Linked DNA regions of Teredinibacter turnerae T7901. Each later gene encodes a partner of the first gene's protein in a complex. Links are inferred from orthologs where the notes say so. Each region holds a gene or a part of one and is shown in the gene's direction. Other genes may lie near its edges.

Region 1 (15,803 bases):
GCTGAATTGAATGGGCTTGACGCATTGGATTCGCTTGAAGATGCGTTTCAGGTTGTAAATAAGGAAAGGCCTAGTTGGAATGAGATAAAAGCACTGTTTAAGCGGGGTAATGATTTTAATAAAAAGGCTAGAGACGAGGAATGGTACGAATTTTATGAGGTGCATTTGGAAAATGGAAAACGGCTAGATTCTTATGACCCAGATCTCGGTGAGATCATTTCAAGAAAAGCCACTGATTTTAATGTAATTCAATTGCCAACCTTTGAAAAATATCTTAGAGAGTTCGATTTAAAGTACGCCTCAGGGACGGTGATTCGATCCGACAAATATAGATTTGAGCTAGATGGTACTGAGCTATGGGGTAGCAAAATTCTTGAGGTTCCAGATGTGAATCAATATTCATACAGATTGCAAGAGTTTTTAGAAATGGCCAATCAATATAATGTGGTGATAAGGTTTAGGCCTGAATAGCGGGTGATAAAATGGGAATGAGCATGTTTGAGCAGATCAATTTTTGTGAGAGATTTTCTGAATTGTCTAACGCTTTTCAATCAGGAAATAGACTAGAAGCATTCGACCAAAAACTTGTAGAGCGAATCATGAGGGAGGTATCTCCCTACATATACTACAATAAAAAAGAGAGATGTTTTTGTGAAGATGTCGAGTTTACAAATGGGGTCGTCCATTTAAGACTTTCTTTAAAATATGCAATTACAGAGTGTATGATGGGCGCTTCTATTCAATCAACAGGAGAACGTTTCGGTGGTCCGCTAACGCGGGTGGCAAGAAAAATATATGAAAGTAAGGGTGCTGACTACGTTAAACTTAAGCATCCTAGATTTAGTAGTTATGATGAGTTGCGTATAATTGTTTCGCGCCTATACAATATTTTTGAAGATTTCTCGAAGGCTGTGATTGAGGCGTATGAGGGGTAATAAATAAGAAATCCAAACTATTGACTAATGTTTAGTATTCGTCTAAACAATAACGTCTAACATCAGAAACCATGACCACAAGCGGAGAAACTCAAGTCTGCCTCGATGAAACTCCGTTCTATCACTGCTACGTGCGGTGTGTGCGGCGGGCGTATTTGTGTGGGGAAGATTTTTCTACGGGTGAGAGCTATGATCACCGCAAACAATGGATTGTTTCCCGCCTTAAATTCCTGTCATATATTTACGCTATTGATATCTGTGCCTACGCGGTAATGAGCAATCATTACCATGTGGTGTTGCATGTGGATAAAAGCCGTGCGCAGAGCTGGTCGCGTACCGAGGTTGTTGAGCGGTGGATGCAGCTCTATAAAGGCGATATGTTAGTGAGTCGCTGGTTGAAAGCACCTGCAACATTAGACGAGGCGCAGCGCGATGCCGTCTATTTAAAAATCGAAACCTGGCGTGAGCGGCTGTTTGATATTGGCTGGTTTATGCGCGGCGTTAACGAAACTATCGCGCGTATGGCCAATGCGGAAGAAAACTGCAAAGGCCGTTTTTGGGAAGGGCGATATAAAAGCCAGGCGCTTTTGGACGAGGCCGCTTTACTCAGTTGTATGGCCTATGTGGATTTAAACCCGGTCCGCGCAGGAATGGAAGAAAGTCTGGATACCAGCGATTTTACTTCTATTCAGCAGCGCTTAGCTGAGCTTGCCAGAAAAAAACGACAACTTAAAAAGCATCCGGAACTGGCTGAGCGCACCGAAAAACAAGTTCGCTTAAAAGCGGATTTAAAATTGGATAACCAGCCAGAAGCACCGCTGATGGTATTTGACGGTTCCAGCCATACGGATGTTCATGTGGCCTTGCCCTTTACCGAGCAGGATTATTTGCGCTTAGTGGATGAAACCGGCCGAGTTTTACGTGCAGATAAGCGCGGTGCCATCCCCGATGCTATAAAACCTATCATCGAGCGCTTTGGCATAGACCCGAAAAACTGGCTCGAACACGTGCAGAATTTCTCCCGTCGCTACGGCCGCTGTGCCGGGCATGTTGTGCGCATGCGCGCGTATGTGGAGCGCTACGGTTTGCGTGCTGCCAAAGGGGTGGGTGTTTCTAGTTTCTTGTATAAAGGGTTTAACTAGCAGTTTTGGTTGCGCGCGAGATATATGAATACATGACGATATGAATCTATCGATGTTATCGTCTGTCATGCTCAACAAATATGACCCATGATTTTACTTGTTTTGATTTAGCTGACGAAACGAATTCGAAGCATCCTATGGGTATTGAAAATGCGAATACGCCATTTTTTATCGCAATGATGGTTCGGTAAGTACCCCAAGACGCCGCTTAATTGCTGGTTGTTTTTTGCCTTCACCGCTCAGGTACCTTAAGCCCATATTCCCGCCATTGTTGTGCTAACTCCGCGTTCGGGTGTGCGGTGCAATCGGTACTGCTCATGGGTTCACCGCAAACATCACACACCAGCGTTCCGCGTGCTTCATGACCGCATGAATTGTGGACGAAGGTCACCGGGCCCTGATTGTCGTAGATCCACTTATCCCCCCATTGAATCATCAGCCGCATAATTGGTGTGAGCTCGAGGCCTTTTGTAGTGAGTTCGTAGCCGCTGCGCGGCTTACCCGGTTCTTTAATTTGAATGATTTCGGCGTCTAACAGGGTCGTGAGCCGGTCTGTCAGTACCTTTTTGGAGATTTTCAGGTGAGTTTGGATCGCGCCAAAGGTGCTAACTCCGAGCTGGATGTCCCGAATTATCAGCCACGTCCACCACTCTCCCACGATATTCAGGGTTTGTGCGAGTGAGCATAGCTCGCTGCTAAAGTCTGTTCTCTTCACGTTGACATCTCAAAATTTTGACTCTATATTCAGTCTCCTAAAGAGACCATCAGGGTAAATACTAATGTTTCAAAGGCGCGTTGTCATCACCGGTTGGGGTATTGTATCGCCAATCGGGAATTCCCCCGAGGCGGTTGCAAACAGTTTGAAACACAGTCACAGCGGAATTGTCAGCATGCCGGAATACGCGGCGCTGGGAATGCGGTCGCAAGTAGCTGGCCTGGCACACACCGAGCGCTGTGAGGATATTCCACCAAAGTTGCGCCGGTTTATGGGGCTGGAAGCGCAGCTTGGCTGGGTGGCTGTTCAGGACGCGTTGGCCTCGGCCGGCATTGATGAGTCGTTATTGCACAGCGAGCGTACGGGGCTGATTATGGGTTCCGGTGGCGCCTCCACCAAAGATATTGTCGAAGCCGCCGATCTTTTGCGCGAAAAAGGTATTCGCAAAGTTGGACCGTACCGGGTAACCGCGACCATGACGAATACTGTCTCTGCGTGCTTGAGTACAGCTATGGGTATTCGCGGACTGAATTTTAGTATCGCATCGGCTTGCGCGACGTCCGCACATTCAATTGGGCTTGCCGCACAAATGGTGGCCTGGGGAGAGCAGGATGTGGTTATTGCCGGTGGCGCAGAAGCTGAACACTGGGCACAGTCCAGTTTGTTCGATGCAATGAAAGCCATGTCGTCCACGTACAACGACATGCCGGAGAAAGCGAGTCGCGCCTATGATAAGTCGCGAGACGGCTTTGTGATTGCAAATGGCGCCGGGGCGCTGATTGTGGAATCGCTGGAACATGCGCTGGCGCGTGGGGCGAATATTATCGCCGAGATTACCGGCTACGGCACCGCGTCTGATGGTGCCAGCATGGTCGCGCCGTCAGGAGAAGGTTCTGAGCGCGCGATGCGCACTGCGGCAGCGATGCATCGTTCTATACGTGCAACACCGATTGCCTACATTAACACTCATGCCACCAGTACGCCGGTAGGCGATGCCATTGAGGTTGCCGCAATGCAAAGAGTGTTTGGTGAGGACTTGCCGGCGTTTAGCAGTACTAAATCCTTAACGGGCCACAGCCTGGGAGCGGCCGGTGTGCACGAAGCGATTTATTCGCTCATTATGCTGCAGCAGGGCTTTATGGTCGCTGCGGCAAATATAGACGAGCTCGACCCAGAATTCGAAGGTCTGCCTTTAGTACGCGAATACACCGAAGAGCCGATGGAAAGCGTTATGAGTAACAGTTTTGGCTTTGGTGGCACCAACGTTAGCCTGATTTTTTCCAATTATTCCAATGCTACCCAATAGATTATGGTGCATCTGCGCACTTTAATCGCTCTCTTTGCTGCGGAGTGATTAAATTTTCGTAAACGATATTTTATTGCGCGCCCCAGTCAGACAAACTTGTCTGGCTGATGTGCACAATTATTCTCGACGTATTTTTAAATACCGAAGCCCCTCCCTGTAATGCTAACTAGCAATATCTCACCACATCGAAATCTGCTTAACGTGCATGGTGCGGCACTTTGGGAAACCTAAAAACCTCCTCCTGGAATATTGATTTTTAGCTTGCTCCGAGGAATATAACTCCATATTTGAAGCTATGTTCCTAATTGGTGCAAATGATGAGTGCACCAAATTGGAATATGCACTCATATTGTGCTTTCGGCATCTAAAATCACTTGTTTTGTCTTTAAAAAATGAGCTAACTCCTTGTTATAAATAGAGAAACCAAAGTTGGCGCAGTTAGTGCTAAAACCATGCAGGCTCGTCGGACTGGTGATCGACCAAGCTCAAAAAAAAGACTTAAAAAGTAAAATTTGGAGGAAACACATGAAATTTTCTAAAAAGATCCTGGCAGGTGCTGTTGCAGCTTCTTTGGCAGTGAGCGCGTTCGCTCCTATGGCGAACGCTGAAATTTCTGCGTCTGCTGGGGTTGCCAGTACTTACTTGTGGCGTGGTCTTGACCTGGGTTCAGGTACGCCTGCGGTATCTGGCGATCTGTCATACAGTGCTGGCGGTTTCTACACCACTCTGTGGGGTTCATCAGGTGACACTGGCGCTGGTACGGAGTGGGATCTGGGTGCTGGCTATGGCGGTTCTGCTGGTATGTTCTCTTACGACGTTAGCGTATGGAACTACATGTACCCGAACGGCGGTACCATGGAAGATCAGTACGGCGACCTGACTGAAGTTATAGTCGCTTTGGGCTTGGGCCCTGTGTCTTTCTCCTGGTACGAAAATATTGCAACAGAAGGTGGTGACGAATCATACCGTTATTTCACTCTGGGTTACGCAACCGGGCCTTTCTCATTCATGATTGGTTCACACACTGGTGACGATAGCACTGAGTTTACCCACCTGGATATTTCCTACGCGTACAACGATAACTTGAGCTTCACCTTTAGCCAGGTTGTGGATCAAGACGAGGTTCTTCTTGCTGATGGTGATGGTGTGAAAGGTAAATCCATCGATGACGACCTGAAGTTCGTTGTTTCCTACAGCTTGCCTATCGAGTAAGTTTTGTTGGCCCGGTTGTTAGCGTGTTAACGGCCGGGCAAGCATATCTATCAAGCAGCGCCGACGCTGCATAAACCATTAGAGGAGCAGTCCAATGAAATTAATTACTGCCGTCATCAAGCCTTTTAAGCTGGACGCTGTTCGTGAGGCTTTATCAGAAATCGGTGTGCAAGGTATCACCGTGACCGAAGTGAAAGGTTTTGGTCGCCAGAAAGGCCACACTGAACTGTATCGCGGCGCAGAATACGTTGTTGATTTTCTGCCTAAAACCAAACTGGAAGTAGCAGTAGCCGACGACCAACTGGACTCTGTTGTTGAAGCTATCAGTAAAGCAGCTCACAGCGGAAAAATTGGCGATGGTAAAATCTTTGTATCCAGCCTCGACCAAGTTGTGCGCATCCGTACCGGTGAATCCGGTGAAGAAGCACTGTAACTCATAATTAGAAAAGAGATTAAAATTTCCGGAGATCTGGTATGGAAAATGTTCTTTATGAAATGCAGTACGCCATGGACACCTTTTATTTTTTGGTGTGTGGCGCGCTGGTAATGTGGATGGCTGCGGGTTTTGCGATGTTGGAATCCGGGCTTGTTCGCGCTAAAAATACAACAGAAATTCTTACAAAAAACGTCGCGCTTTTCGCTATCGCTTGCACCATGTACCTGATCTGCGGGTACGACTTTATGTACGGTGGTGGCTGGTTCTTAAGCGGTGTTACTACCGTTGCTGGTATGGACGACGCAGCTGTTGCTGGTGTTGTTAAAGGTGTTGCGGACTTTAATGCTGGCGTTGAAGATGCTGGCTTGCAATACTCTGGTGCTTCCGACTTCTTTTTCCAGGTAGTGTTTGTTGCTACTGCAATGTCTATTGTTTCCGGTGCCGTTGCTGAGCGTATGAAGCTCTGGGCATTCCTGGTATTCGCTGTTTTCATGACTGGCGTTATCTACCCGCTGGAAGGTGGCTGGACTTGGGGTGGCAATTCGGTATTTGGCCTGTACGAACTGAGCTATTCTGACTATGCAGGTTCCGGTATTGTTCACTTGGCCGGTGCCGCTGCTGCGCTTGCTGGTGTATTGGTACTTGGCCCACGCAAAGGCAAATACGGCCCTAACGGTGAAGTAAACGCGATTCCTGGTGCTAACCTGCCTCTGGCTGCGCTGGGTATGTTCATCCTCTGGATGGGATGGTTCGGCTTCAACGGTGGTTCCACGCTGCAATTGTCTGGCGTTGGCGTCGCTAACGAAGTGGCTAACGTGTTTGTTAATACCAATGCTGCTGCTTGTGGTGGTTTGATTGCTGCGCTCATCGTAGCTCGCATCATCTTCGGCAAAGCTGATCTGACTATGGCAATCAACGGCGCGTTGGCTGGCCTGGTTGCTATCACTGCAGAGCCTGCTGATCCCACTGCGCTGATGTCTACAATTATCGGTGCCGTAGGTGGTGTGCTGGTTGTCTTCGCTATCCTGTTCCTCGACAAACTGAAAATCGATGACCCCGTAGGTGCGATTTCTGTTCACGGTGTTGTTGGTATCTGGGGTATTTTCGCGGTGCTGATTTCTGACTCTGACGCCACCTTCGTTGGTCAGTTGGTGGGCATGTTAACCATCTTTGTATGGGTATTTGTTGCCAGCCTGGTTGTTTGGATCGCTATCAAAGCAATCATGGGCGTTCGTGTCAGCGAAGAGGAAGAATTCGACGGTGTCGACCTGTCCGAATGTGGTATGGAAGCTTACCCAGAGTTTTCGGGTACTTCAAAGTAAGTTCTTAATTCATCAGGTTGCCACAGCCTGAAATCCTGACCGGAGGCCTCAAAACCTCCGGTTTTTTTATGCCTGGAAAATACCTCCGCATCAATTATTTGAATTTCTTGTTACTGGGGCGCTTCTCGGTTAGCTTCTTATCCCAGCAGTGCTGGCGCAGGTTTCCCGTTGGCGCAATTATCCCCGCCATCGGCCCCTTCAGCTCATTGCGCCGATATCATCAACGGCGTACACGTTTTACAAGCCTTCGCATAAGGTGTAAATTTGCGAATTGGTCTGCCGGAACCCGGCTTAAACCCTATAATTAAAAATACGAATAAGGTGCTCGTAAGGAATTTCCCATGAAACTAATCACTGCAGTAATCAAACCTTTCAAGCTTGACGACGTCCGCAATGCGCTGTCGGAAATTGGTGTTCAGGGCATGACCGTAACGGAGGTGAAAGGGTTTGGTCGGCAAAAGGGGCACACGGAGTTATACCGTGGCGCTGAATATGTAATCGACTTTTTGCCCAAAGTAAAATTGGAGTTGGTGTTGGGTGACGATGTGGTCGATCAGGCTGTTGAAGCGATCACCAAGGCCGCACAAACTGGCAAAATTGGCGATGGCAAGATCTTCATCACCAACTGCGAAGACGTTATTCGCATTCGTACTGGCGAAACAGGCCCAGACGCGGTTTAATTTTTGTCGCAGCGCTGAGCCCGTTGGCGCTGCGAAATTTCCAGAACAGTAACGAAAATCACATAGTTTCTTCGAACCTCCTTTCTTTCTTGCACGATCAAAATAGCTCAATCGGCTATCAATCTTTCTCTTTTAGAACAAAAAAAACTAAAAAAATCTGTTTTAAAGAAATGACATTGAAATCACTCTGGACTATAAATTAGCGGAATTTCAATTGGCCTGTCCCATGGCGTTCTTGAGTGTTGCTTAATTCTTGAGGGTTTATTTATGACGGATGAAGAGTTGATTGAATCGGATGAGTCCGAGGATGATGGCGGCGTAGATTTGGGTGATGAGTATCTCGCCTCTGATGGGGTAAGTAGCAAGGAGGCGGAGCGCAGGCGGCTACAGGCGGAAGTCGAGGCGTTTCTAGCGAGCGGGGGGAAGATCAATCAGATACCTGCGAACGTTGTCGCCGACCCACCCAAGAAGCCGGAATCCAATTACGGCGGCCAACCGATCTAAATAGTCTACTTGAAGCAGCCGCGTTTAGCGGCTGTTTTTCTTTGCCCCTACAAATACTTGGGAAGTAAGCGATTGAGTACTTCTGCTATATAGCCCAAAAACAGCGTTCCCATGCTTGAGCGATAATAGTTTGGATCCTGGTTGCCAATGGCAAGCACCCCTAGCGGGGAGCCGTGCTGCAATATCGCAACGGCTGCACTACCAACCTGCGGTGCATCGTCGTCGAACAGGAACTGGCACTCTTTCACATCGAGGCCTCCACTGACTGTGTTCATCGACTTCAGGCGTTTGCCAATGTAGTCGCGGGCGTCGTACACGGACGCGATACGAGCGGCGCTGGCGGGCGTGCTGCTGTTGCCGAAGATGATCAGGCGGGTATAGTGGATCTGAAATTCTTTGTCGAAGCTGTAGTAGAGGGCGTCGACCAGATCGCCAAGATCATTGCATTCGAGCAAGGCCAGCACCAGCCGCTTGGTCTTGTCGAACAAGCGGTCGTTCTCACGGGCGTTATCCAGTAACTGGCTGAGACGGTGGCGCATATCCATATTGCGCTCGCGGAGCACCGCGACCTGGCGTTCCACCAGCGAAACGGCCTTGCCGCTTTCATGTGGAAGTTGAAGCTCGCTGAGCAAATCGAGATGCCGATTAAAAAAATCGAGATTGGTTTTTAAGTAGTGGGCGACCTGCTTTTCGGTGAGGCGCTCTTTTTTATCCGTAATGGACTCGCTCATAGTTTAACCTGTCCATGAAATACAGCTTTGGCTGGCCCCGTCATCATAACAGGCTTTTCTGCGCCCTCCCATGTGATGCTGAGGCTGCCGCCGGGGAGATGAACTGCAACTGTAGTGTCGAGCAACCCGCGGACAATGCCGCTGACGACTGCAGCGCAGGCTCCAGTGCCGCACGCAAGCGTTTCTCCAACGCCGCGTTCAAACACCCGGAGTTTAACTTCTTGGCGGGAAATTAATTCCATAAAGCCGGCGTTGACTCGGTTTGGAAATTGCGCATGAGTTTCAATTTGTGCCCCCAGTGTTTTTACCGGGAAGCTGGCCAGGTTATCCACGAGCGTGACCGCGTGCGGATTACCCATGGAAACGGCGCTGATAGTAATTTCCATGTTGTCCAGCTGGAGCGGATATTCGGGCTGCTCGTGCGGTGTCACAAACGGAATTTGCGCGGGCGCCAGCACAGGTACACCCATATTGACCGTGACCTGGTTGTCGTCAAGCACATGCAGCCGCAACAGCCCCGCTGCCGTCTCCACAACAATGTCTGACTTCGCTGTCAGTTGTCGCTGCCGCACAAATACCGCAAAACAGCGAGCGCCGTTGCCACAGTTTTCTACTTCGCTGCCGTCGTTATTGAATATACGGTAACGGAAGTCTGCGTCTGGATTGTCTGGAGACTCAACAACCAGTACCTGGTCGCAACCGACACCAAAATGGCGGTCAGCCAACTTGCGGGCGCGCTCGGGTGTTATGGTGACTTTCTGGCTGATAGCATCGATCATGACAAAATCGTTGCCCAGACCATGCATTTTGGTGAACCGCAAACGCATCAGCTAGGGTCCTCGCTACCTAATAGCTGCTCACCGCGAACCAAATCGGCAAAGGTTTCGCGGGCGCGAATAAGGTGATGTTTGTCGCCGTCGACCATGATTTCGGCAGCTCGGGTACGGCTGTTGTAATTGGAGCTCATGGTAAACCCGTACGCGCCACTGGACATTAGAGCAAGTACGCTGCCTTCGTGGAGCGCTAATGCGCGATCCTTGGCCAGCCAGTCTCCGGTTTCGCACACAGGCCCAACCAGATCCCATTGCTGGGTGGGTTCGCTTTCTTCGGGCGCAATCACCGGAAGTACGCGCTGCCAAGCCTGGTAAAGCGAGGGGCGGATGTTATCGTTCATCGCAGCATCAATTATTGCGAAATTTTTGTGCTCAGTTGGCTTTAAGTAAAGCACTCGGGTGAGTAGTACGCCGGCGTTCGCGACGATTGAGCGCCCGGGCTCGAACATCAGTGCGACCGCGCGATCACCGAGTTTGGCAATAACCTGCCCGACATAGTCTGCGGGCGAAGGGGGTTGCTCGTTGTTATAGGTTACGCCCAGGCCGCCACCGAGATCCAGATGGCGGATAGTGATGCCTTCTTCCGCGAGCTGATCCATCAGCGCCAGGACACGGTCCAGTGCATCCATAAACGGGGCTAGCTGAGTTAACTGGGAACCGATATGACAATCGATCCCAACCACGTCGATCCCATCCAGGCTGGCCGCCCGACGGTAGACGTCAAGTGCTGTCTGAATATCAACGCCAAATTTGTTTTCTTTCAGGCCGGTGGAAATATAAGGGTGGGTGTTGGCATCCACGTCCGGGTTAACCCGCAGGGATACACGTGCCGTAGTACCCATCGCTTGCGCAACCTGCGCAAGTGTTTCCAGTTCCGCTGCCGATTCCACGTTAAAGCAGGCAATCTGCTGTTGCAGCGCGAAGCGCATCTCCTCAGCTTTTTTACCTACACCGGAGAAAATCACACGATCGGCGCTACCGCCGGCGGCGAGTACCCGCTGAAGCTCACCCTGAGAAACGATATCAAAGCCCGCGCCTTGTTGCGCAAGCACCTGAAGCACCGCGAGGCTCGAGTTAGCCTTGACTGCGTAACAGATCATACCAGGGTGCGCGCCGAGCGCACTGGCGTAGGCCTGGTAGGATTGTTCAATGGATGCGCGGCTGTACACGTAGCAGGGCGTGTCGTAAGTATCGGCGATAGCGGAGAGTGTACAACCCTCCACCGTGAGCTGATTATCGTTGTAACTGAAGTGCGCCATGGTATCTATTTATTCCTGAGCCGATGCGTTGCTTGTATTGGTGACTTCACTGGTGGAGCTTGCTGGGGCCTCGTCAGGTTTATCTGGAAGTCGTAACGGGCCGCTCTGACCGCAAGCCAGAAGCGTGCTAGTGGTTGCTGCCAACAGGACGAAACGAGTCCAGGCGGCGAAACGGTCAAGCATGGTTGGGCTCCCTGTGCCAGATTGCTAAAACAGGCGAGTATATAACGGATCGCGGTATCCGCCTAACTCAATCACCGCGAGAAAGCAGGTGCCAAGGGTAATCCGGAATTCCACTGGAAAACGCATAAACGCTTAGCGGAAAGTCTATTTGAAAACGCGACGGCTCAAAGCCCTGCGAGCTTATCGGTAACTTGCAAGCGGTTCTTCGCCGAAATGTTTGATTAAGAGGAGGGGCGTGGTATCACTTCGTTTAAGACTGTTACATTTTTTTGGGTTGGGAGTGGCCGCTAAAGCGGGCGGCCAACCATCCTTACTCAGACATGAGGTTTGTTCGCTTACAGGTAGTTGCCAAGGTCCTCTTCCATGATTTTACGGGGCGCGCCGGCATTTTCGACTTGCTGGGTTTTGGTTTTACAGTCGCGCGCGCGTGCGGCATCTGCATAGGCATTGTGAGCGAGAACATACCCGACAGTAGCGACTGTCTCCACGACTAGTTGACGTCCTATCGCAAACAGCACAGCTTTACATTCGTCGCCCCCGCATTCGCCAACTGTTGCTGGCAGGTTTCCCCCACTGCGGTCTTGCAGTATCACCAGCCCTTGGCCGGGTGTTGGATCGGGTGCAAGTGTCGCATAGGCCGTCGCTGTGCCGCACTCTTGGTCAACTATGACTCGGGTTTTCGGTGATACAAAAACGCATGCGTTGAGCGTTGGTAACGCAGCTAAAGCCAGGAAGAGTTTTTTCATTGTAAAGCCCTCTGTAGCGCTTACCGCTAGTGTACACACAGGAGCGAGTCGAGAGGGGCGGCCGCAACAGTCTGTTACAGAGAGGCCTGTTAGTGCGCAGTCGGTTATCCAGTGTTGAGGGACTGCAATTCAGCCTCGATCAAAAACAGCTCATCGAGCGATGGCTGCCAGCCAAAATTTTTAAGGACGACGCGATTTTTTTTCACTGCGACGCCCTCTTGTTCAAGGTGGGCCGATTGGCGACGTGCGGTTTCACTCGCCTCCGGAAACGCCAATTGTCCATTGGAGCGCAACACACGGAACCAGGGTAGAGGCGTTGGCGACATGCCAAGCACGCGCCCCACCAGTCTAGCGCGGCCGGGGAGCCCGGCAAGTTGGGCGATCTGTCCGTAACTGGCAACCTTGCCTTTTGGAATTAATCGTACACAGAAAAAAATAGCCGAGTGAGACGCGTTTTCGTTAGACAAGGTAACTCCCGTTATTGTGCCGCCATAAAAATGGCTTATGTCGCAAAAAATAGTTTAAACGCATACAAGTTTGTTTGGTGATTTTTTATGGCGTAAATTTGTGTATATAAAGTTGACAGTGCAGTCGGCGCCTGGATGTACCGTTGCGTCTAAAATAACCCTATTTCCACCAATTGGGGTAATAAATTTCCTATTGGATAATGTAAAATAATTCGCCATCTAAATTAATAATAAAAAAACGTCAATCATATTTTAATTTCAAGATATTACACTCCTGTTTTTCACATTTCTTAAGTTCAAAAATATTCCTTAATTTCGTAATTTGATCACGGGAATAGTAGCGCTATTTGTTAGTCTGCTTTCGCCAAAGGGCAGTCGCCCTTTGGCTTACCAATTGATGGAATATCTAAACAAGGAAATAGTTATGAAAATTAAACAATTCGCAGTTGGCTGTTTGGTCGCTTTATTGGGGGCTGGCGCGGCCTCCGACGTGTTTGCTGCTTCGGAGGTGATTTCAGCTGAAATTTTTAACGATGTAGAAACCGAATGGAGAGAAGCGGTCACTGGCAGCGCAGATGCAAATTTTTCAGTAATAAATAAGCATTTGCGGGTGGAAGTGCAGACTCCAGGCGATCTATGTGAAGATGTCATCTACTACCTGCCGAATCAACCAACCCAGGGTGGTCTGCTCGAGTTTTATTTTTCGGCGTGGTCGGACACTGAGGGCGCTGAGGTAAAAGTTGTTTTTTTTGATGAGGAGGAGGCTGATATAGTTTACGGTCATAGCTATGTGTTAACTTCAGAGTCATCATACTATCGATTCTTTGGTGAGCCTGCTGACTATGTCTGGGGCGATAGCGTTAAGATACAGTTTTGCTTCGGTGGCGGCGTTCCTTCGGTTATACACATCGACGATATTGTTTATGCTTTTGAACTGGACCCCTGGAATTGGAATATTGATACGATTGTCTCTCTTCGAGGACTTGAGCCTACCTATGAGAGTATGGCCAAGACGAGCGAGGTTGTCGCTGCTGCCAAGCGCAATCGCGCCAAACTTGCAATTGGTATTCAGGGCCGTGACTTGATTGACGATGGGAGCCCGGAAAAAAACGCCTTTTTAACCTATTTAGCTGAACTAGTGGCCGATAGTGATATTGAATTGTGGAACAATGGTTGGAATGGCTTTCGCTCTGGCGCGCAGACAGAGTACGACGGCACCCCAAAAAAACATCAGCGTGAGTCCATTTTGGATACCAATACGCTGGCTAAAGCCAAGTTAGGATTGGAGTTTAAAACGTTCGGTGCTCCGTACGCACGCAACGATCAAACTACATGCGATGTTATTGAGCAATTTAGCACAATGCCGATCATGCTAATGCCAAAGGAGTGTGACGATCATGGGGATTACGAGATTCGGTTGACTAACAAGATTGGGATTGGGGAACTTCAAAACGAAGTGGATTTCGGCTATTTTTTAACGCAGTACTTTGATACGGTTTATCACACGCCAGATCATATTGTAATTGATGGTGATATAAGTGGTTGGACATCGCGAGACGTGATGGAATTCGAAAAAATTCTCGATTTTATTGTTCCAGTCTACGGCTCCGATACGCCCTACGGTCATTATCTGAAATTCCACTAGATTTATTGTTTAATTTTTAAACAATCAAAAACAGCCCGCAGTTCAGGGGCTGTTTTTGCGTTTAACTTGATTTATTAAATACAAATTCGGCCAAAAGTTAATGAGAATATCACAGCTATACGGTGTGAAGTCTTACTCCCGTCAGTATCTGTAGGGTTTTGCAAGTAAGGTTTATAAGCGCTTGTTTTACAAGACGTATTGCGACATAAATATTTAGAAAGAAGAAATTTTACGAGAAAAAGTTTTTCGAGAGAAAACGTTCGAATGCCACCCTCTCGTTTATGCTCGATCAACGAGCTTGCGATTATTGGAGCCTTTGAGTCAGATACAGGATTTACGAGGAAGCGGGCGATATTTACTCCCAATCTGGTGCCCATCAGTAGTTGTCGCTTAGGGTCGCGAGCGACGCGCGATAAATGCTGTTAGTGTGGCCAGACGATTGTTGGCCAAAGCAGGTTAAGCAGAGGTTCCTATATTAGCAAGTTCTCACGAGCGTTGGTCCAGCGCGCGTTATAAGCCAGAAGCCGTATTCGGCCAGCTGTCGGGCTGGCCGGGACGGTCTGACTGGTGGCGGCTTGACCTAAAGAGGCTCTCCAAAACCGCGGTCGCGGGGATTACTCTTATTGGTGATATCGGTGACTAATCGTGCGGCTCCAGACCAAATTAAACCCGCTTACGCGGTCTGTGCATGCACTGTTTCAACATGCAACGTATGGCAATCCCAAAATGTGTGCCACAAATCCAGGTAGGTATCCGCCTTTTGCTGAAGATTTTCCCAATCTTCAGGAAGTACAGCCTGCTGTAATGCGAGCCAGAGATCGTCCTGATGATCATCATCTGCGGCGTTAGTCTCCTTGGAATCACTGGTTCCATGAACATGATAATAGCCCTTGCTCACGTCAAATCCGTGAACTTTAAGCGCCTCGCGTAAGGCGGCGCTGAAGGTAATAACCTGCTGCTCGGCAACGGCCAAAAGAATAACCACTTCTTGATAATGGCCAAAACTGGCGGTTAAATAATTATTTAGGGTTTGTGCCGATTCTGAGGGGTGATACAGTTCCCTCGCCGAGGCTGTGATGTCCAGTGAGTCCAACACCTTTTCGAAGAGCGGGTAGTGAGCATAAATGGGAGAACCTGTATAGTATCCCGTGGCGCCTACGTCAGGTGTGAATCCAAATTCATCAAGAATATTCAATGTGAGTAAAAAGCGGGGGGCTTGCTTGCTGCCGGGTGGCAGGCGAGGTTCCAGCTGGCGCGTCTGGAATTGCGCCATCAACAGTGCATCAGTGAACAGTTGAACAATCGCATGCCGGTATTCTAGATGGATGGTCTTGAGCTGCTCAATATCGATCATGCCGGATTCCAGCTGAGCGAGTATTGGATGTTTAAGTAAGGGGTGTTTGGCGACCTTGCGGCGAATGGTCTCGATTATGTTGCCGTTTTCCATCCAGATGTTCGCGTCGACACTTGCTTCCATGTTGGCGCGTGCTTGTGCTCTTGGGGCTAGGGAGGGGGTAGGTGTGATCATACTCGGCTTTCCTTTTTGCTTTTTTTGGGTGTGAGGTATCAACAGCCAGTTGATACCGGTTTAATAATTCCATTTACGACAACCTGCGCGATCTACTGTGCAGTTCCGGTTGCTTTAATTATTTTTTTGTTAAGCAGCTATTGTGTAACGCAGCGGCTA
Region 2 (16,052 bases), 1.9 Mb from region 1 along the record:
AACGTGTTCGCCCATGAGCTTCAGTTGCAGGGCAAGATGCGCCCGGAAGCAGAGGACGTGTTTAAAGCGGTGAGCGGTGTACACTACCGCGCGCGCGGCGGTTACGCCGTGGTGGGCATGATCGCCAATTACGGTGTGTTTGCGTTTCGCGACCCCAACGGCATTCGCCCGCTGGTCTACGGCTACCGAGATACCGACCAGGGTCGTGCCTACATGATCGCCAGCGAGAGCGTCGCTCTGGACGTGCTCGGCTTTAAACTGGTACGCGATGTCGCCCCCGGCGAGTGCGTTTATATTGATGTGAATGGTGTTCTCACCACCCACCAGTGCGCTTTGAATCCGCGTTGCGCCCCCTGCATTTTCGAGCATGTGTACTTTGCGCGCCCAGACTCGATTATGGATGGCGTTTCCGTGTACAAGGCGCGCTTGCGTCAAGGCGAACGCCTGGCAGAGAAGATTCTGCGCGAACGCCCCGACCACGATATCGATGTGGTTATTCCGATCCCCGATAGTAGTCGAGTCGCTGGGCAAGCCGTCGCTCAGACGCTGGGTGTCAAATTCCGCGAAGGTCTGGTTAAAAACCGATACATCGGTCGTACCTTCATTATGCCGGGGCAGCAGTTGCGAAAAAAATCGGTGCGGCAGAAACTCAACGTGATCGATCTGGAGTTTCGCGACAAGAACGTGTTACTTGTGGATGACTCCATAGTGCGAGGCACCACATGCGAACAAATTATTCAGATGGCCCGGGACGCCGGTGCAGCAAAAGTGTACTTCGCGTCTGCGGCTCCCCCAGTTAAATACCCCAATGTCTACGGTATCGACATGCCGAGTGCAAAAGAGTTGATCGCCCACGGTCGTACGGAACAGGAAGTGCGCGAAGCCATCGGCGCAGACTGGCTTATTTATCAGGATCTCGACGACCTTGTTGCTGCTTCCGCAGAGGGCAACCCGGAAATCAATCAGTTTGATTGTTCCGTCTTTACCGGAGAATACGTTACCGGCGATGTGGACGAGACCTATTTCGGCCGTCTTGACGCTGCACGCAACGATAAAGTTAAGGCCGCGCGCGACCGTCAGTTACAAACCAGCGACAGCGCAATGGTAGGTATTCACAACGACTAGTTAGACGTCGCCCTGACGTCGACACCTCTACACTGCGCGGGCGCGTTCACGCTCGCGTAAATCAACCCGCATCCCAATGGATTCCCAGATCTTCGGAGTCAACAATGACCGATCACCACAGCGATAGTTTCGATTTTCTTGCCGGCGCAGAACTGGACACCCTGGCCGTGCGCGCTGGGCAGGTGAGGGGGCCGGAAGGTGAGCACAGCGAACCTATCTACACGACCTCCAGTTTTGTATTCGCCTCCGCCGGCCAGGCCGCCGCGCGATTTCGTGGAGACGACCCAGGCAATGTGTATTCCCGTTATACCAACCCTACAGTACGTACTTTTGAAGACCGCATTGCGGCGCTGGAAGGCGGCGAGGCAGGTGTTGCAACTGCGTCTGGCATGGCGGCCATCTTGAGCACCTGCATGGCATTGTTGTCTGCGGGGGACCACGTGGTTTGTTCGCGGAGCGTGTTTGGCACCACAACGGTACTGTTTACCAAATATCTGCAGAAATTCGGCGTGCAGGTGGATCTCGTTGGGTTGACGGATTTGGCGGCCTGGGAGCAATCCCTCAAACCCAACACGCGTCTGTTATTCCTGGAAACACCGTCCAACCCCATTTGCGATGTTGCCGATGTGCGCAAACTGGCCGATCTTGCCCACAGTAACGGTTGCCTGCTGGTAGTCGATAACTGCTTTTGTACGCCTGCACTGCAGAAACCCCTGGCGCTAGGTGCCGACATAGTCGTGCACTCGGCAACCAAGTTCCTTGATGGACAAGGGCGTTGCATGGGAGGCGCGGTCGTCGGACGGGCAGACCAGATGGCTGAAGTTACCGCATTTCTGCGCACATGTGGCCCGACGATGAGCCCATTCAATGCATGGGTGTTCGTGAAAGGGCTCGAAACGCTGCGCCTGCGTATGGAAGCTCATTCGGCGAGCGCGTTGGCGTTAGCACAGTGGTTGGACGAACACCCCAAAGTAGGCAAAGTTAACTATGCGGGCTTACCAGAGCATCCGGGGCACTCGTTGGCTGTACAGCAGCAGTCCGCATTTGGCGGAGTGCTGTCATTCGAAGTGCTGCCTAATACTCGGGAAGCCGCCTGGACGGTTGTGGATGCGGCGCGCATCATGTCTTTGACTGCCAATCTAGGCGATGCTAAAACCACCATCGTTCACCCAGCAACCACAACTCATGGCCGCTTGAGCGATGAGGAGAGGTCTGCAGCGGGCATTTCCGAGGGCCTAATTCGGGTTGCCGTCGGTCTGGAAAGTATTAACGACTTGAAAAAAGATCTCGACCGCGGTCTCTCCTTGCTGTAGCGCTGAACGCGTTTCATGGTGCGGTACCGACTACTCCTGCCCCATCTGGGTCAGCCTCGGGAAAAACGCCGGCTGGGCTATTTCGTTCTCGCTCTGCTGGCGGTTTTTAATTCGTGGTTACTCTTTGTTTATCATCTCCCTGGCCACACCTTGTTCTGGTACACGCTTCAGGATGCCGGTCACGGGCTCATCTTTCTAACGCTCTCACTGGCACTGTGCGTTTGTCTCCACCTCTTGTTTTCAATTCCTCCCACACGAGTCGTACCCTGGGTGTTCGGTCTCTGCCTGGCTTTCGGCGGCGGCGCTGAATTGGTTCAGGCCCTGGTCGGGCGAAGCCCCAGTTGGGGCGACTTCTGGCTCGATGTGCTCGGTACCTCTGCGGGGCTTTCGCTCTATCTGAGCAGCCTTTCGAACGGGCCCTTACGGTGGATTTGCCTGCTGCTGGCGTTTGCGTTGATGTGGATCGATTTATCGACGCCGTTACGGGTGCACTGGGCGGAAAACCAGCGTCAGAAGCAGTTTCCAGTGCTGGCTGATTTTGATAACCGTTGGCTCAACGGATTCGTACGCGCAGCAGACACCGCGCGCTGGCAGGCAGTGCCCCCACCGGTAGCATGGCGAGGGCATGACTCCAATGTTGCCCGGCTGGATCAATTCCCCGGTGACTGGCCCGGTTTGCACTTGTTCGAAGTGGAGCCCGACTGGTCGAACTACACGGTTTTCAGTTTTGATGTGTTCAACCCGTCGCAAACTGTCGCGCGAGTCACTGTGCGCATCAGCGATATTGCCCACAATCACATGTACCCTGACCGATTTAATCGAATGTACAAGTTCAAACCGGGCGCTCAGCACGTAGAAATTTCGTTGGACAAAGTCCGCAGTGCGCCGCGCACCCGCGAAATGGATTTGACCAGGATGAAGGCGGTGATTATTTATACGTATCGTCTAAACGAAGAGCGCACGCTCTATTTCGATAATATTCAACTTCGCTAGCTCCCCGGCCACAACATAGGCTCATAACCTCCAGTCAGCCTGCTAGACTTTGTTTATATGAAAAAAAATTTAGATAACTTGTTACACACTGTCGACAGTGTACTGCTCGGTAAACACCACCAAGTCAAACTTGCTGTCGCCTGCCTTCTGGCCCGCGGCCACCTTTTGATTGAGGATCTCCCAGGCATGGGGAAAACGACCCTGGCGCAATGCCTGGCTCGGGTATTGGGGTTGGACTACCAGCGCGTACAATTTACCTCCGATTTATTGCCTGCAGATATTCTTGGCGCGGCTATATTCGATCGCCAAAACAGCAATTTTCGTTTTTTGCCCGGGCCGGTGTTTACCCAGGTGCTTCTGGCAGATGAAGTGAACCGCTCTACGCCGAAGACCCAGAGTGCGCTGCTCGAAGCAATGGAAGAACAACAGGTCACCGTAGAGGGGGAAACCCGGCCACTGCCAACCCCGTTTTTCGTTATCGCGACACAAAATCCGCAAACTCAAGCGGGTACTTATCCGCTTCCTGAGTCGCAACTTGATCGGTTTCTTATGCGTGTTTCGCTGGGCTACCCGTCACGCGCCGCCGAGCAGCAACTGCTGAAAGGTGCTGATCCACGAGGTCGCTTGCAGGAAATCGAACCGGTAATGGATATGGAAGAGTTGCAGGGGTTACAAGCGCAGGTTGAAAGCATTAAGGCTACTGACCAGCTGTTGGATTATTTGCAGCGCCTGGTGGATTTCACGCGCCACGATGCTAGTTTTACTTACGGCATCTCACCCCGCGGCGCAATGGCCTGGTTGCGTGCGGCAAAGGCCTGGGCGCTAATCGACCAACGGGATTTTCTGCTGCCTGACGATATTCAAGCGGTGATGACACCCGTGGTGGGGCACCGGGTTCGCGGGTTGCCTTCCGGCTCCGCCGAACGTTCGGTTCGCAGTGGAGACGCGCTGGTCGAGCATTTGTTGAACAGTGTCGATGTGCTTGCCTGAGGCCATCCGTTAAATGTTTCGTGGCTGGATCGCAGATTTGCAGCAACACTATGAGGCGCGCTTTTTTCGTTTCATCGACAAGCGCGTGCAGTCGCAGAAGTTACACCGCCTGACCCGGGACAAACTGTATATATTCCCCTCTAAGCGCGGTCTCGCGTTCATCGGGCTCATTTTGCTGCTCTGGTTGATCGGTACAAACTACCAGAACAACCTCATTTTGGCGCTGGCGTTTCTACTGTCCAGCATCATGATCGTCACTATCCTGCAAACCCACGCGAATCTTAACGCCCTCGAATTGGAATTTGCCGGTGTCGCGCCGGTACATGCGGGTGAACTCGCTGAATTCACGTTTACTTTGCGCTCAACGCGATCGCGCTATGTGGAAAACATCGAAATTTGTTGGCAGGACGAAGATGAGGCGGTAGTGGGAGTCGATGTCGCGCCTGAAGAATCCGTGACGGTGACGGTGCCGTCGAGCACCTATGTTCGGGGTTGGCACAGTCCAGCGCGTATGAGAGTCCAAACCTTCTATCCGTTGGGGATTCTCCGCTGCTGGACCTGGTTGAACTGGGACGTACAGGTGCTGGTGTACCCCGCGCCAATTGAAATGAGTTATCGCTCGGCGGTGATAGGGGACAATGAGGGCGACGGCCAGCATCCGCTGCGTGGTGGGCAGGATTATCACGGTCTACGTCCTTACGTGCCTGGCGATGGTCTCAGGCGTGTTTCCTGGAAGCATCTGGCTCAGGAGAAGGGGCTGTTTGTCAAAGATTTCAGTCAAAGCGTGACCCAGGAACGGTGGCTGGATATTGCAGCGATGCCGGTCAGTGATCTGGAATCCCAATTGGCCGGGTTGTGCTATTGGGCGCTCAGATTCGCTGCAGATGACGACTATTACGGGCTGCGACTGGGTAATCAGGTGCTGGCGCCGGACAAGGGCGTTGAGCATACCCGCAGAGTACTCAACCATCTTGCGGTGTATGGCCTGTGAGGACCGAATTCTTATGAGGTCCGCATGAACGCTGCCCCATCAAGTGCCCAGGCAGGTGCGGGCGAAACCGGTATCCGGGCGGGTAGTTTCGCCCGTGAACATGTTTCGCGACAAACGTTGTGGTGGATGTTCGTCGCCCAGGGCGCGGCGATATTACCGCTGTTTCTGTATCTTCCCAAATGGCTCGTTGTGTACTGGTTGTGCGCGGTGGTGATTCGCTTGCAGGTACACCGCGGGGTATGGCCATTTCCTGGCTCATCGTCAAAGGCTGTGTTCGGTGTTGGTGGGATGATCGGCCTCGTTTTGAGCTTTTCCAGTATCGGGGTGGAGCCAATGATCGGGCTTCTGGTACTGGCGTTTGTGTTAAAACTGGTGGAAGTTCGAACTCGTTCGAGCGTGCTACTTGTGCTTTATATCGGTTTCGTCACGGCAGCAACCCAACTGTTATTGGCGCAGGGTTTTTTTCAAAGTGTCTATACCTTACTTTGCTGTGTGCTATTGATTGCCGCACTGCAATCGCTGCACCGGCAGCGGGAGGTGAGCTTCCTCGAACAACTTCGCGCTGCCTTCAACCTGTTATTGCAGAGTCTTCCTGTGATGCTGGTGCTGTTTTTGGTTATGCCCAGGCTGGGCCAGCTGTGGGCGGTCCCCACATTGAGCGGCACCGGTACTACCGGATTTAGTGAAAGTATGTCGCCGGGAGAGCTCAGCGGCCTGGTTAGCAGTCACGATATTGTATTTCGCGCTTCGTTCGAATCCGGCCGAATGCCGGCGCCGGTCGACAGGTATTGGCGGGGCCTGGTGCTTGATAAGTTCGATGGCTCCACCTGGTCTCGTCGTGGAGCACCCTGGCAACGCGTTACCCAAGGCGCGACTAAAGCCAGCAGGCCCCACCCGGAAAGTGAGATCAGGCTCGCTGACGGCAGCGAGTTCAATGGCAGCCGTTTGGCGGAGGTCGATACCTACAATTACTCAATACTGTTGGAGCCTCACCAGTACTCATGGCTGTTTGGCTTAATGGTACCTGTTTGGGCTGACGCGAGTAACACTGAAGTTTTGTTTTCAGAAAACTATAATATTATCAGCAATTTACCAATATTTTCTCGTGTGAAATATCAAGTAAGATCACTGCCAGTTTATACGGTGAATGCAAGTGGATTGACACCGTTTGAGCAGCGAATGAACCTGCTGCTGCCGGTTAAGGTGAATCCGCGAGCGCGTGAACTGGCCCAGCAGTGGCGAGATGCCGGGTTAGGCCCCGAGGCGATGATTGAGCAGGCGCTGGCGTTCTATCGGGCGAATCTTACCTATACGTTGCGTCCGCCCGTTCTCGACGATAACACCGTCGACCGCTTCCTGTTCGATTCACAGCGGGGCTTTTGCGAGCACTTTGCGTCGAGCTTTGTTTTTCTGATGCGTGCAGCGGGTATACCAGCGCGGGTTGTTGTGGGTTACCAGGGAGGTGAGTACCGCGCCGAAGGAGACTATCTAGTGGTGCGTCAGTCGGATGCTCACGCGTGGGCGGAGGTTTGGCTGGCCGGGAAGGGATGGCGGCGGGTAGACCCGACGGCGGCGGTCGCCCCCGAACGCATTGAAAGTTCTTTACTCGACGCACTCAGCTCTGATGAGTCATCGCTGGTTGGCGGGGCATTGCTGCGGTTGCGGGGGATGGCGATGGTGGCATTGCTGCAGGCCAAGATGGAAGAGTGGGATTACCTGTGGCAGATGCGGGTAATGGGCTACGATTCTGCCAATCAAGCTGGATTTTTATCGCGTTTACTCGGCGGTACTGACCCATGGCGGGTGGGGTTGTTTTTTAGCGGCACCATCGGAGGTTTGCTGGCTTTGTACTATTTGTTGAGCATATGGGTGTTCAAACGTGTGAGGCGGGCGCCGCATGATCAACTCATCGTTCGCGCCTTGGAGAAGATGGCGCGCAGCGGGTGCGAGCGACTCACCGGCGAAACTTTAACGCAGTATTCACACCGGGTCGCGATGCAATTGCCGTCACTCAGCGAACCCTGGCAAAAAGTGGCAACCATCTATTGCGCTATCGCTTACAGAGGTCAGACGGTCAGGCTCGACGAGCTGCGCCGCGCGGTTAAAGCCCTGTAGCGATTGTTGTGTATCAAACCCCTCGGTTTGGTTCCTGGTAATCTCGCGATTTAGTTTGGTGCAATATTAAAATAAAAAGAGACCTGTGGTATCTTTGCGCCCCTCCGTGGTGCATGCACTGTGGGGCAGTAAGAGATTGATAACAACAAAAACTCGGGATTTCCCGCCCGGTGCAATCTCGCTCAATAAAACTGGTGCCGTTCCTCTGCACACATAATTAAAATTCTGGAGCGATAAATGAAGACTTCACTGCGCGCGCTCGCGCTTATGGCAACGCCCAGCGTCGCCTTCGCGGACGAATTAAACGGCGGCAACACCGCTTGGATACTCACCTCGACCGCTCTGGTTTTATTTATGACCTTGCCGGGTCTGTCGCTGTTTTACGGTGGCTTGGTGCGCACCAAAAATGTACTGTCGGTTTTGATGCAGTGTTTCGCTATTGCGTGCCTCGCCTCTTTGCTTTGGTTTATTCTGGGTTATACCCTGTCGTTCGGAGAAGGTAATCTGCTGATTGGTGACCTGAGCAACCTACTATTCAGCGCCATGGGTAAAGATAACCTGGCGGGAGACATTCCGGAGTCACTGTTCGCGATGTTTCAGATGACGTTTGTCATCATCACGCCCGCGCTCATTGTGGGCGCTTTTGCCGAGCGAATGAAATTCTCTTCGGTCCTTATATTCAGCGCGTTTTGGATTTTGGCGGTGTACGCGCCTGTTTGTCACTGGGTATGGGGTGGCGGCTGGCTCGCGCAAATGGGATTGCTGGATTTCGCTGGCGGCACTGTGGTTCACGTCACCGCTGGGGTCGCTGCGCTGGTGTGCGCCCTGGTAATAGGCAATCGCCGTGGCTTCCCTGAAACTGCCATGCCGCCTCACAACATGACCATGACCGTTACCGGCGCCGGAATGCTTTGGGTCGGCTGGTTCGGGTTTAATGCGGGAAGTGCACTTGCGGCTAATGGTGACGCTGCCATGGCGATGATGGTTACGCATATTTCTGCTGCCGCAGGGTCTTTGGCCTGGATGACCATGGAGTGGTCTAAATTCGGCAAGCCGAGTGTATTGGGTATTGTCACCGGTATGGTTGCTGGTTTGGGTACAATCACCCCTGCGTCCGGCTATGTTGGCCCTGGAGGAGCGTTGGTTATTGGCTTGAGCGCTGGTGTTATCTGCTTTTACGCAACTCAATTTATTAAGCGTAAACTAGTGATAGACGATTCACTGGATGTTTTCCCTGTGCATGGCGTGGGCGGTATTCTTGGGACTTTGGCCGCAGGTATATTCTGTTCGCCAGCGCTGGGTGTTTTTTCTGGTTTCGGTTTTGGCGGCGAAAATGCGACAATCGGCGCTCAGTTGGGCGTGCAGGCTATAGGTGTACTGGCAACGGGTGCTTACACTGCGGTGGTGACATTCGTGCTGCTGAAACTTACTGGCTTTATTACCGGTGGTATCCGGGTCGATAAAGATGCTGAGACTCAGGGGCTGGATTTGGTACTTCACGAAGAGACTGGCTACAAGTACTGATAACTCAGGCATCGTATCCGATTTATCCTCCTTGGGCAGAGCAAGGCAAGCGAACGCGCAGAGTGTTTCCCAAAGATGCTCAACCTGCTTGAACAGTCCCTGGCTTGAGCCGGTGTGCAGGTAGGATGGGTACAGTAAGGTATAAAGTAAGAGCCACTTGATACAAGTGGCTCTTTTTTTTGGAGGTTTTATTTCGTTGTCTATATCCCGCGAACTTTTTACCGCGCTGCGCTTGTTTCTCACTGCGCATGGCGCGACGGCCTTTGCTTTGGGCGTGCACCAGGTTTTACTTGCGTGGTTGTCCATCGGCGTAGTTGGTTTAACGTCCAGCGAAGTAGGCTGGGTACAAGCTGCAGGACTGTTGCCAAATATCGCACTCATGCTGGTTGCCGGGGTCTGGGCAGACAGGGGTCGCCCAGCCTTAATTATGGCCGCAGCGCAAACCGGTTTGCTGCTTGCTTACGGTTGGCTGGCAGCCCTGGTTTGGCTGGATTCGCTCAGTTTCGCTGGGCTTGTGGTCTATGCCGTCGGCGTGGGGTGTGCCAACGCGTTTCTGCAGCCGGTACGAGAAAAAATAATTGGCGAGCTGTCCCGCCACAGCCTCCAGGTAAAAATCACTCGCGCCAGCATCGTTCAGTTCACATTACAAAGCCTGGGTGTGTTGTTCGCGTCATTGTCTGAGCAGGTGAGCCTGCTAATGGTTTGCGTCGCTCAATTGGGTTTTACTGCGCTCGCGCTGGTCAGTTTGCTGCAATTGCATCGCTCCCCGGCATTTGCGGGCATTGCCTTTGGCGGTATCGATAGCCATAACCCAATGGCCGACTTTCGTCTTGGTTTGCAGGCGGCCTTCAAAGATAAAGGCGTACGGCAATTGTTACTGTTGGTCGCGTTTAATGGCTTCATGCACATGGGCTTGTTTCTAGTGGCGATACCCGTAATGGCGCGCGACAGTTACGGGTTTAACGCTGTGCAGTATGGGTTTTTACAGCTGAGTTTTGTAGTTGGGATGCTGGTGGCCTATTTCACGCTACTGCGGCAACCTGTATTGCAGTATCCCGGCCGCGGGGCGCTATTTAGTCTTCTCTACACTGCCATCGCGGGCTATGGTCTGTCGCGCGAACCTACTTACGCGGGCTTGTACGTGTTAATTATTTTCTGGGGCTGGATTGCGGGTTATTCGTCGACGCATTGCAGGGTAACTTTGCAGTCTATGGCCAAGCCTGAGCAGAAAGGGCGTTTTATGTCGCTATACCAGGTAGCGCTTTTCGGTATGGCCCCTCTCGGCGCGCTGGTTACCGGCTATGCAATCACTGTGGTGCCACTGGCGAAGCTGTTTATTATTATGAGTGCCGCCAGTGTGGCAGTCAGTATATTGTTAATGCTCGGTGGTGCCTTGTGGAAACTGGAACAACCGGCGCCGAGCGAAACATCCAAACCCGGTTAGCCCCATTGATACAAGGGGCAGACCTGTTTTACCTGGCCCAAAATTTTCTGGCCCAACATTTTCTGGTGATGGGTTATTGTCTCAGCAGGGAGCGAAACGCAATTAAGCTTGCGGTGACTGCGACGTTCAGAGATTCCACGCCATTGCGCATTGGAATTTTCAGTTGTTCGTCGCACAGGCGCGACACGTCGGGGCTGATGCCGTCTGTTTCATTGCCCAGCACATAAATTCTTGTACCCGCAGACGATTCGTTTTCGAGGCTGGTTTTCGCATCTAGCGCTAACCCCACAACGCAGGCACCTTTCGTTTTGAAGGCTTGCAGGCAGCTCATGAGGGTGTCGCAACGAATTACCGGCGCTTTAAATAAAGTGCCGGCGCTGGCTTTAATGACCAGAGCGTCAAGCTTTGCGCAGCCTTTGCGAGGCAGAATAAGCGCAGTTGCCGGTGAGGCACATACAGAACGAATAATCATGCCGAGGTTTTGTGGGTTGGTAACGCTGTCCAACGCGATAAAGGTATGCTCCCCGGGAGTGAAGTCCGCGAGATAATCCTCGTGTTCGGTGAAACCCGCAAGTACAAGGTCCATTGCTATACCCTGGTCTTGCTTGCTGTTCTTCGAAATGTGCGACAGCTGGCGTTTATCGTGGTAGAGCACTTCAGCTCCGCGCGCTTTTGCCAGCGCAATAATTTCGTCGAGAATCGGTGCCGGTTTGTTGGATTCTGATAAATGGAGTCGGTAAACCTGGACGTGCTTGTCCTGAAGTGCTTCCAGGCAGGGCTTGCGGCCGTAGATGGTCAGCAGACGATTGAAAAACTTTTTTCGGGCGAGGTATTCGGGGGAGTCTTGCATCTGAGTGGCTGAGTTAGAGGTGTTTCCTGCAAAGTTTTGGGGCTGGCTGGCAATGAGTTAAGAGCAAAATATGATCTTCCGCCAACGCAGCCAGAGGAGTCAGGTCACGTGCGACACACCGCTAGGTATGCAGCGATCGTGTTATCAAAACCCATTAATAAAGCGTCTACCGTCAGCGCGTGACCGATAGACACTTCGAGTAGGCCTGGTAGCTGGTTGTACAACTGCATGTTGTCCAGATTGAGATCGTGGCCAGCGTTCACGCCCATACCGAGTTCCGTTGCTCGTATTGCCGCTTTACTGTGGGCTTCAAACACCGCCTGGCCTGCATCGCCACTTTCAGTAAAGGCATGTGCAAATGGCCCGGTGTATAGCTCTATGCGATCTGCGCCCAGTTTTGCTGCAAGCTCTATTTGAGCCAGGTCCGGGTCCATAAAAAGGCTCACGCGAATACCGGCGTTTTTAAGGCGGGTTATTAGCGGTTGAAGTTTGTCGCCACTCTCGTTGAGGTCGAAGCCGTGGTCAGAGGTTTTTTGCGCGTCGCTGTCGGGGACAAGCGTGCACTGATGCGGTTGTGTCTCAATTGCCAGCTCGACAAGACCAGGATAATCATCGCGGGCTGGGGCAAAAGGGTTGCCTTCGATGTTAAATTCCAGATGTTGCGCTGCGTGTTGCCGTACCAGATCCGCCAATTCCCGCACATCGTGCGGGCGAATATGCCGTTGATCCGGCCGAGGGTGCACCGTCAAGCCCTGTACCCCGGCAGCGATGCTGCGTTTGCCGAATTCGACGACCGAAGGAAAATCGCCGTCGCGTGAATTGCGCAGCAGTGCGATTTTGTTGAGGTTAACGCTGAGAGAAATCTGGCTCATGGTCTAGGGGTTAACCTTTTCGCTGGCCTTGAGGCGGTACGCGCGAAGTACTCGGACCGGGTAATTTGGCGCTTCTGGGTAGGCGCGGTATATGCCGCGGGGTTCCTTTTCAATTTTTTTCACATTTTCGAAGCCTTCGACCACTTTGCCAAACACTGTGTATCCCGCTTTATCGCCATCGGGGTCTAGGTGTGGGTTATTGGCCACATTGATAAAAAACTGCGATGTCGCGCTGTCCGGGTCAGACACCCGCGCCATGGAAAGTGTGCCTTCGAGATTTTTTAAACCGTTGGCAGACTCATTTACCACAGGATCTTTTGTTTCCTTGTGTTTAAAGTCGTAGGTCAGGCCGCCGCCCTGCACCACAAACCCGGGAATGACACGGTGAAAAATGGTTCCCACATAAAACTCACTATCAACATAGCTCAAAAAGTTCGCCACCGTTTTTGGTGCTTCGTCGGCAAACAGTTCGATAGTTATCTTGCCCAGGTCTGTTTCGAACACAACTTGCGGGTTATCTTTTGCTTCTTTTTTTGCGGCAGCTGCACTCCCGATAACGCAGAACGCAGCGAATACCAGCCCAATAAAACGCACATGTTTTAGCATGGATATAAAGTCTCTAATGGTAGGTCGTTAAAATTAGCGCCATTCGGAGTGGCGTTTTTTGACTGTGAGCGCAGGCACAATCAACGCGGTCAATATACCTATGATGATCAAACCTGCGCCATACAGCATGAACTTAACGCTGGTATCACCCTTGATATTTTCATTTTCGGCGATAAGCACATCATTTTGCGTTTGCAGTAATTGCTGGCGTTCGAGCAGCTCGGTGTAGCGTTTTTCCAGATCAATAGCGCCGGCAGAGAGGGTTTTTATGTTCTGCAGCTCTTCTGCCATTTCCCGCTCCGCGCTTTGTGCGCTATCGCTGGTTTGTTGCAGCGTTTGAGCTTGCTTTTTTAAATTGCTGACTTCCTGTTGCAGGCGCGCATTTTCTTCGTTGGCGCGCTTCAGTTGCGATTCCATTTTCGCGGCGACGCGGCTTGCCGTCTCATTCTCTTGTAAATACTGGCTGCGAATCCATCCTTCGACGCCTTGTGGCGTGCGTACCTTTACCCATTCTTCGGAACTGCCGGCCTCCAGAATAGTCAGGGGTGTACCACTGCGTATACCCTTGTTTATGATGCGATACTCGTTGCCTTCGCCGCTGCGCAGCGGCACGTGCAGAATATCGGTGACGTATTGTTGTTCGTCTTGTGCATGGGTAGAGATAGAAAGCAGCACACTACCTGAAACAAGGGTGGCTAAATATACGCAATTCCTTAAACGTTGTTTCAGACTCATGATCGATTCCCGTCGCGCTCGTTTATGGCAGTACTTTTTTGAATGGCTTAACCACCACTTTGGCATAGACACCTGCGTCTATGTAGGGGTCGGTGTCTGCCCAGGTTTGCGCGGCTGCGAGCGATTCAAACTCCGCGACAATTAAGCTACCGGAAAATCCGGCTTCGCCGGGGTTCTCGGCGTCTATTGCCGGGTGAGGGCCAGCCAGAACCAGGCGCCCCTCGTCGCGCAGTGCCTGAATGCGTTCAAGATGTTTGGGGCGGACGGATAGGCGCTTCGCGAGGCTGTCTTCAATATCTTCACTTATTATGGCGTATAGCATGGTGGTATCCCCTGTTTTTATTAGTTGCGATGGCTTATTGGCAGTCTATTACGCCGATGGTTCGGCGTTGTTATCTGTTTTTTCGCTGGGATCGACAAAAACGTCCTCCAGACTCAAGCCTGCCAGCGCCTTGATTTGGCGAAACAGATAGAAGAGTGCGCCGAACAAAACAAGCATCGATGGAATGGTAATTACCGGAAGGCTTAACGCCGTCATGGTGCCGAGCTCCGCGTTAAACTCTTCTGTGCCTGGTGTGCTGACCAATACAATTTTAGCCAATACGTAGTTCAACACCGAACTCAGCAAAAAAGAGCCTGCAATCATGTAGGAGGCGTACACCAATGTACGTTCAAATGCCGCCCGGTTACCGCGCTCTTCCAACGCGTGATGCACTTTATCGGTTTGCAAAATGGCGTCGTTAAACAAAAAAGTTTTTACTAAAGGGTAGGGGGTTTTGAGCGATATCAGGGTGGCGGCGCCAAACAGCAGCGGAATCGCGGCTTCTTTGATCGCAATATATTTTGGGTCCAGTTGGAGCAGGCTCATGCCGCCAGTCAGAATCACACTGAGCACACCAAAAGCGGAGAAAAAGTTGACCTTGCGGGTGCGGACGAAATCATAAATTCCGTAAACAATCGGAAACGCCAGTGCAACTATGAGCCCGAGTTTGGGGCCGAGGTAGTCTGCACCGCTGAACTTTACCAGTATCACAGTAGGGATAATGACGTTGATCAGCAGGTTAACAAAAGGGTTTTCTTTTTTATCGGTCTTCGCCATGGTTCAACAACTCCTACTTGGTAGGCGCGAATGCTAACAGGAATGGCATGCACTGTTAACTCGAAATCCGCCAGCACCTGGCCGACAGTTTCCGGTACACTCGAACTTTCAATAAGTTTAAGACAGGCATCATCTTTTGCAGGTTTATGATCTTCACAGCCACAGCAGCCACTCGGATGGTGTTCTCAGCCCAGTTGAGCTGGTGGTGCGGGCAAAATCCAAACAAGTGGATGTATTGGCGCTTACCGATCACGATACGGTGAGTGGCCTTGAAGCGGCAGCAAAACAAGCCACAATTGAAGGTATCGACCTTATCCCCGGTATTGAGTTCTCGAGCCAGTGGAATGGTTGCGGTGTTCATATTGTAGGCTTGTCACTGGACCTGGGTTTGCCAGACATTCATGCCGCGGTTGCAGATGTTCAGCATCGCCGTCAGCAGAGGGCTGAAGCCATCGCTGAAAAACTCGCTAAAGCGGGGATAGCTGGCGCACTTGCAGGGGCAACCGATCTAGCGTGTGGCGAGACGCTGGGGCGCCCACATTTCGCACGTTATCTGGTACGGGAAGGTCACGTGAGCAATGTGAACCAGGCGTTCAAGCGGTATCTGGGGGCAGGGAAGCCGTGCGATGTGAAGAACGTATGGCCGTCTGTTGAGGAGGTCGTCCACTGGGTGGTGTCAGCCGGGGGGATCCCGGTACTCGCGCACCCTGCAAAATACAAAATGACGCGAACCAAGCTTTGCCGCCTCGTCGATTGCTTTACCGCCAGCGGTGGATTGGCTTTGGAAGTCGTAAATGGCAGGCAGGCTGTCGGAATGGCAGATAATCTTGCTAAAATCGCAATCCAATATGGCTTGGCCGCTTCAATTGGAAGCGATTTCCATCTTCCAGACCAACCCTGGCAGGAGCTCGGCTGCAGCGGCAGCTTGCCTGCGCAGGTGAGGCCTGTATGGGAACTTTGGTAAGGCGCAAGCCCGAATACTTTGAGCAACAAGGAAAACGAATGGCGCAGTTTTTTTCAATCCATCCGGAAAACCCACAAGCGAGACTTATCAGCCAGGCTGTCGACATCCTGCGGCGAGGTGGTTTGATTGTGTATCCGACGGATTCAGCATACGCGCTGGGCTGCCATATTGGCGACAAGCTCGCGCTGGACCGGATTCGCGCGCTCCGTCAGCTGGATAAACATCATAACTTCACCTTGATGTGTAGGGATCTGTCCGAGCTGGCGAACTACGCTCGCGTAGACAACACGGCCTATCGGATTATTAAAAGCCATACGCCCGGGCCGTTTACATTTATTCTCAATGCCACCTCCGAGGTCCCCCGGCGGCTGCAACACCCAAAACGTAAAACGCTCGGTATGAGGGTGCCAGACAACGCTATTGCACTGGCT

Evidence for each region.
Region 2: the proteins of glnK (region 1) and TERTU_RS10990 are in contact, whole or in part, in a solved structure (PDB 2NS1), measured with the Escherichia coli proteins. The link is inferred for Teredinibacter turnerae T7901 from one-to-one orthologs.

What each region holds. Positions count from the first base shown.
Region 1 is NC_012997.1:4,611,704-4,627,506, reverse strand. Bases 4,371-7,073 are described here. They hold glnK (P-II family nitrogen regulator), read left to right. Parts: upstream 4,371-5,404; coding sequence 5,405-5,743; downstream 5,744-7,073. Other genes in these bases: TERTU_RS18550 (ammonium transporter), read left to right, coding at 5,785-7,068; TERTU_RS18560 (TorF family putative porin), read left to right, coding at 4,624-5,310. Outside these bases: TERTU_RS18585 (DUF637 domain-containing protein), read left to right, coding at 1-471; TERTU_RS18580 (hypothetical protein), read left to right, coding at 495-935; TERTU_RS18575 (transposase), read left to right, coding at 1,091-2,077; TERTU_RS18570 (winged helix-turn-helix transcriptional regulator), read right to left, coding at 2,310-2,792; TERTU_RS18565 (beta-ketoacyl synthase N-terminal-like domain-containing protein), read left to right, coding at 2,857-4,098; TERTU_RS18545 (P-II family nitrogen regulator), read left to right, coding at 7,410-7,748; TERTU_RS18540 (hypothetical protein), read left to right, coding at 8,016-8,252; TERTU_RS18535 (DUF484 family protein), read right to left, coding at 8,300-8,983; dapF (diaminopimelate epimerase), read right to left, coding at 8,980-9,810; lysA (diaminopimelate decarboxylase), read right to left, coding at 9,810-11,075; LPS translocon maturation chaperone LptM, read right to left, coding at 11,085-11,258; TERTU_RS18520 (hypothetical protein), read right to left, coding at 11,594-12,004; TERTU_RS18515 (MGMT family protein), read right to left, coding at 12,109-12,471; TERTU_RS18510 (polysaccharide deacetylase family protein), read left to right, coding at 12,854-14,116; TERTU_RS18505 (heme oxygenase-like domain-containing protein), read right to left, coding at 14,790-15,644. UniProt on the Escherichia coli protein: Involved in the regulation of nitrogen metabolism. Regulates the activity of its targets by protein-protein interaction in response to the nitrogen status of the cell.
Region 2 is NC_012997.1:2,747,344-2,763,395, reverse strand. The notes cover bases 6,956-9,907. They hold TERTU_RS10990 (ammonium transporter), read left to right. Parts: upstream 6,956-7,764; coding sequence 7,765-9,051; downstream 9,052-9,907. Other genes in these bases: TERTU_RS10985 (MFS transporter), read left to right, coding at 9,248-9,907; TERTU_RS10995 (transglutaminase TgpA family protein), read left to right, coding at 6,956-7,527. Also shown: purF (amidophosphoribosyltransferase), read left to right, coding at 1-1,125; TERTU_RS11015 (O-succinylhomoserine sulfhydrylase), read left to right, coding at 1,230-2,438; TERTU_RS11010 (hypothetical protein), read left to right, coding at 2,454-3,431; TERTU_RS11005 (AAA family ATPase), read left to right, coding at 3,489-4,421; TERTU_RS11000 (DUF58 domain-containing protein), read left to right, coding at 4,435-5,412; more of TERTU_RS10995, read left to right, coding at 5,437-6,955; more of TERTU_RS10985, read left to right, coding at 9,908-10,495; TERTU_RS10980 (TrmH family RNA methyltransferase), read right to left, coding at 10,569-11,345; TERTU_RS10975 (pyridoxine 5'-phosphate synthase), read right to left, coding at 11,450-12,217; TERTU_RS10970 (peptidylprolyl isomerase), read right to left, coding at 12,221-12,823; TERTU_RS10965 (TIGR04211 family SH3 domain-containing protein), read right to left, coding at 12,857-13,558; TERTU_RS10960 (YciI family protein), read right to left, coding at 13,581-13,880; TERTU_RS10955 (VC0807 family protein), read right to left, coding at 13,929-14,657; TERTU_RS10950 (PHP domain-containing protein), read left to right, coding at 14,794-15,621; TERTU_RS10945 (L-threonylcarbamoyladenylate synthase), read left to right, coding at 15,660-16,052. UniProt on the Escherichia coli protein: Involved in the uptake of ammonium/ammonia (NH(4)(+)/NH(3)). Transport is electrogenic. Following sequestration of NH(4)(+) at the periplasmic face, NH(4)(+) is deprotonated and neutral NH(3) is transported into the cytoplasm.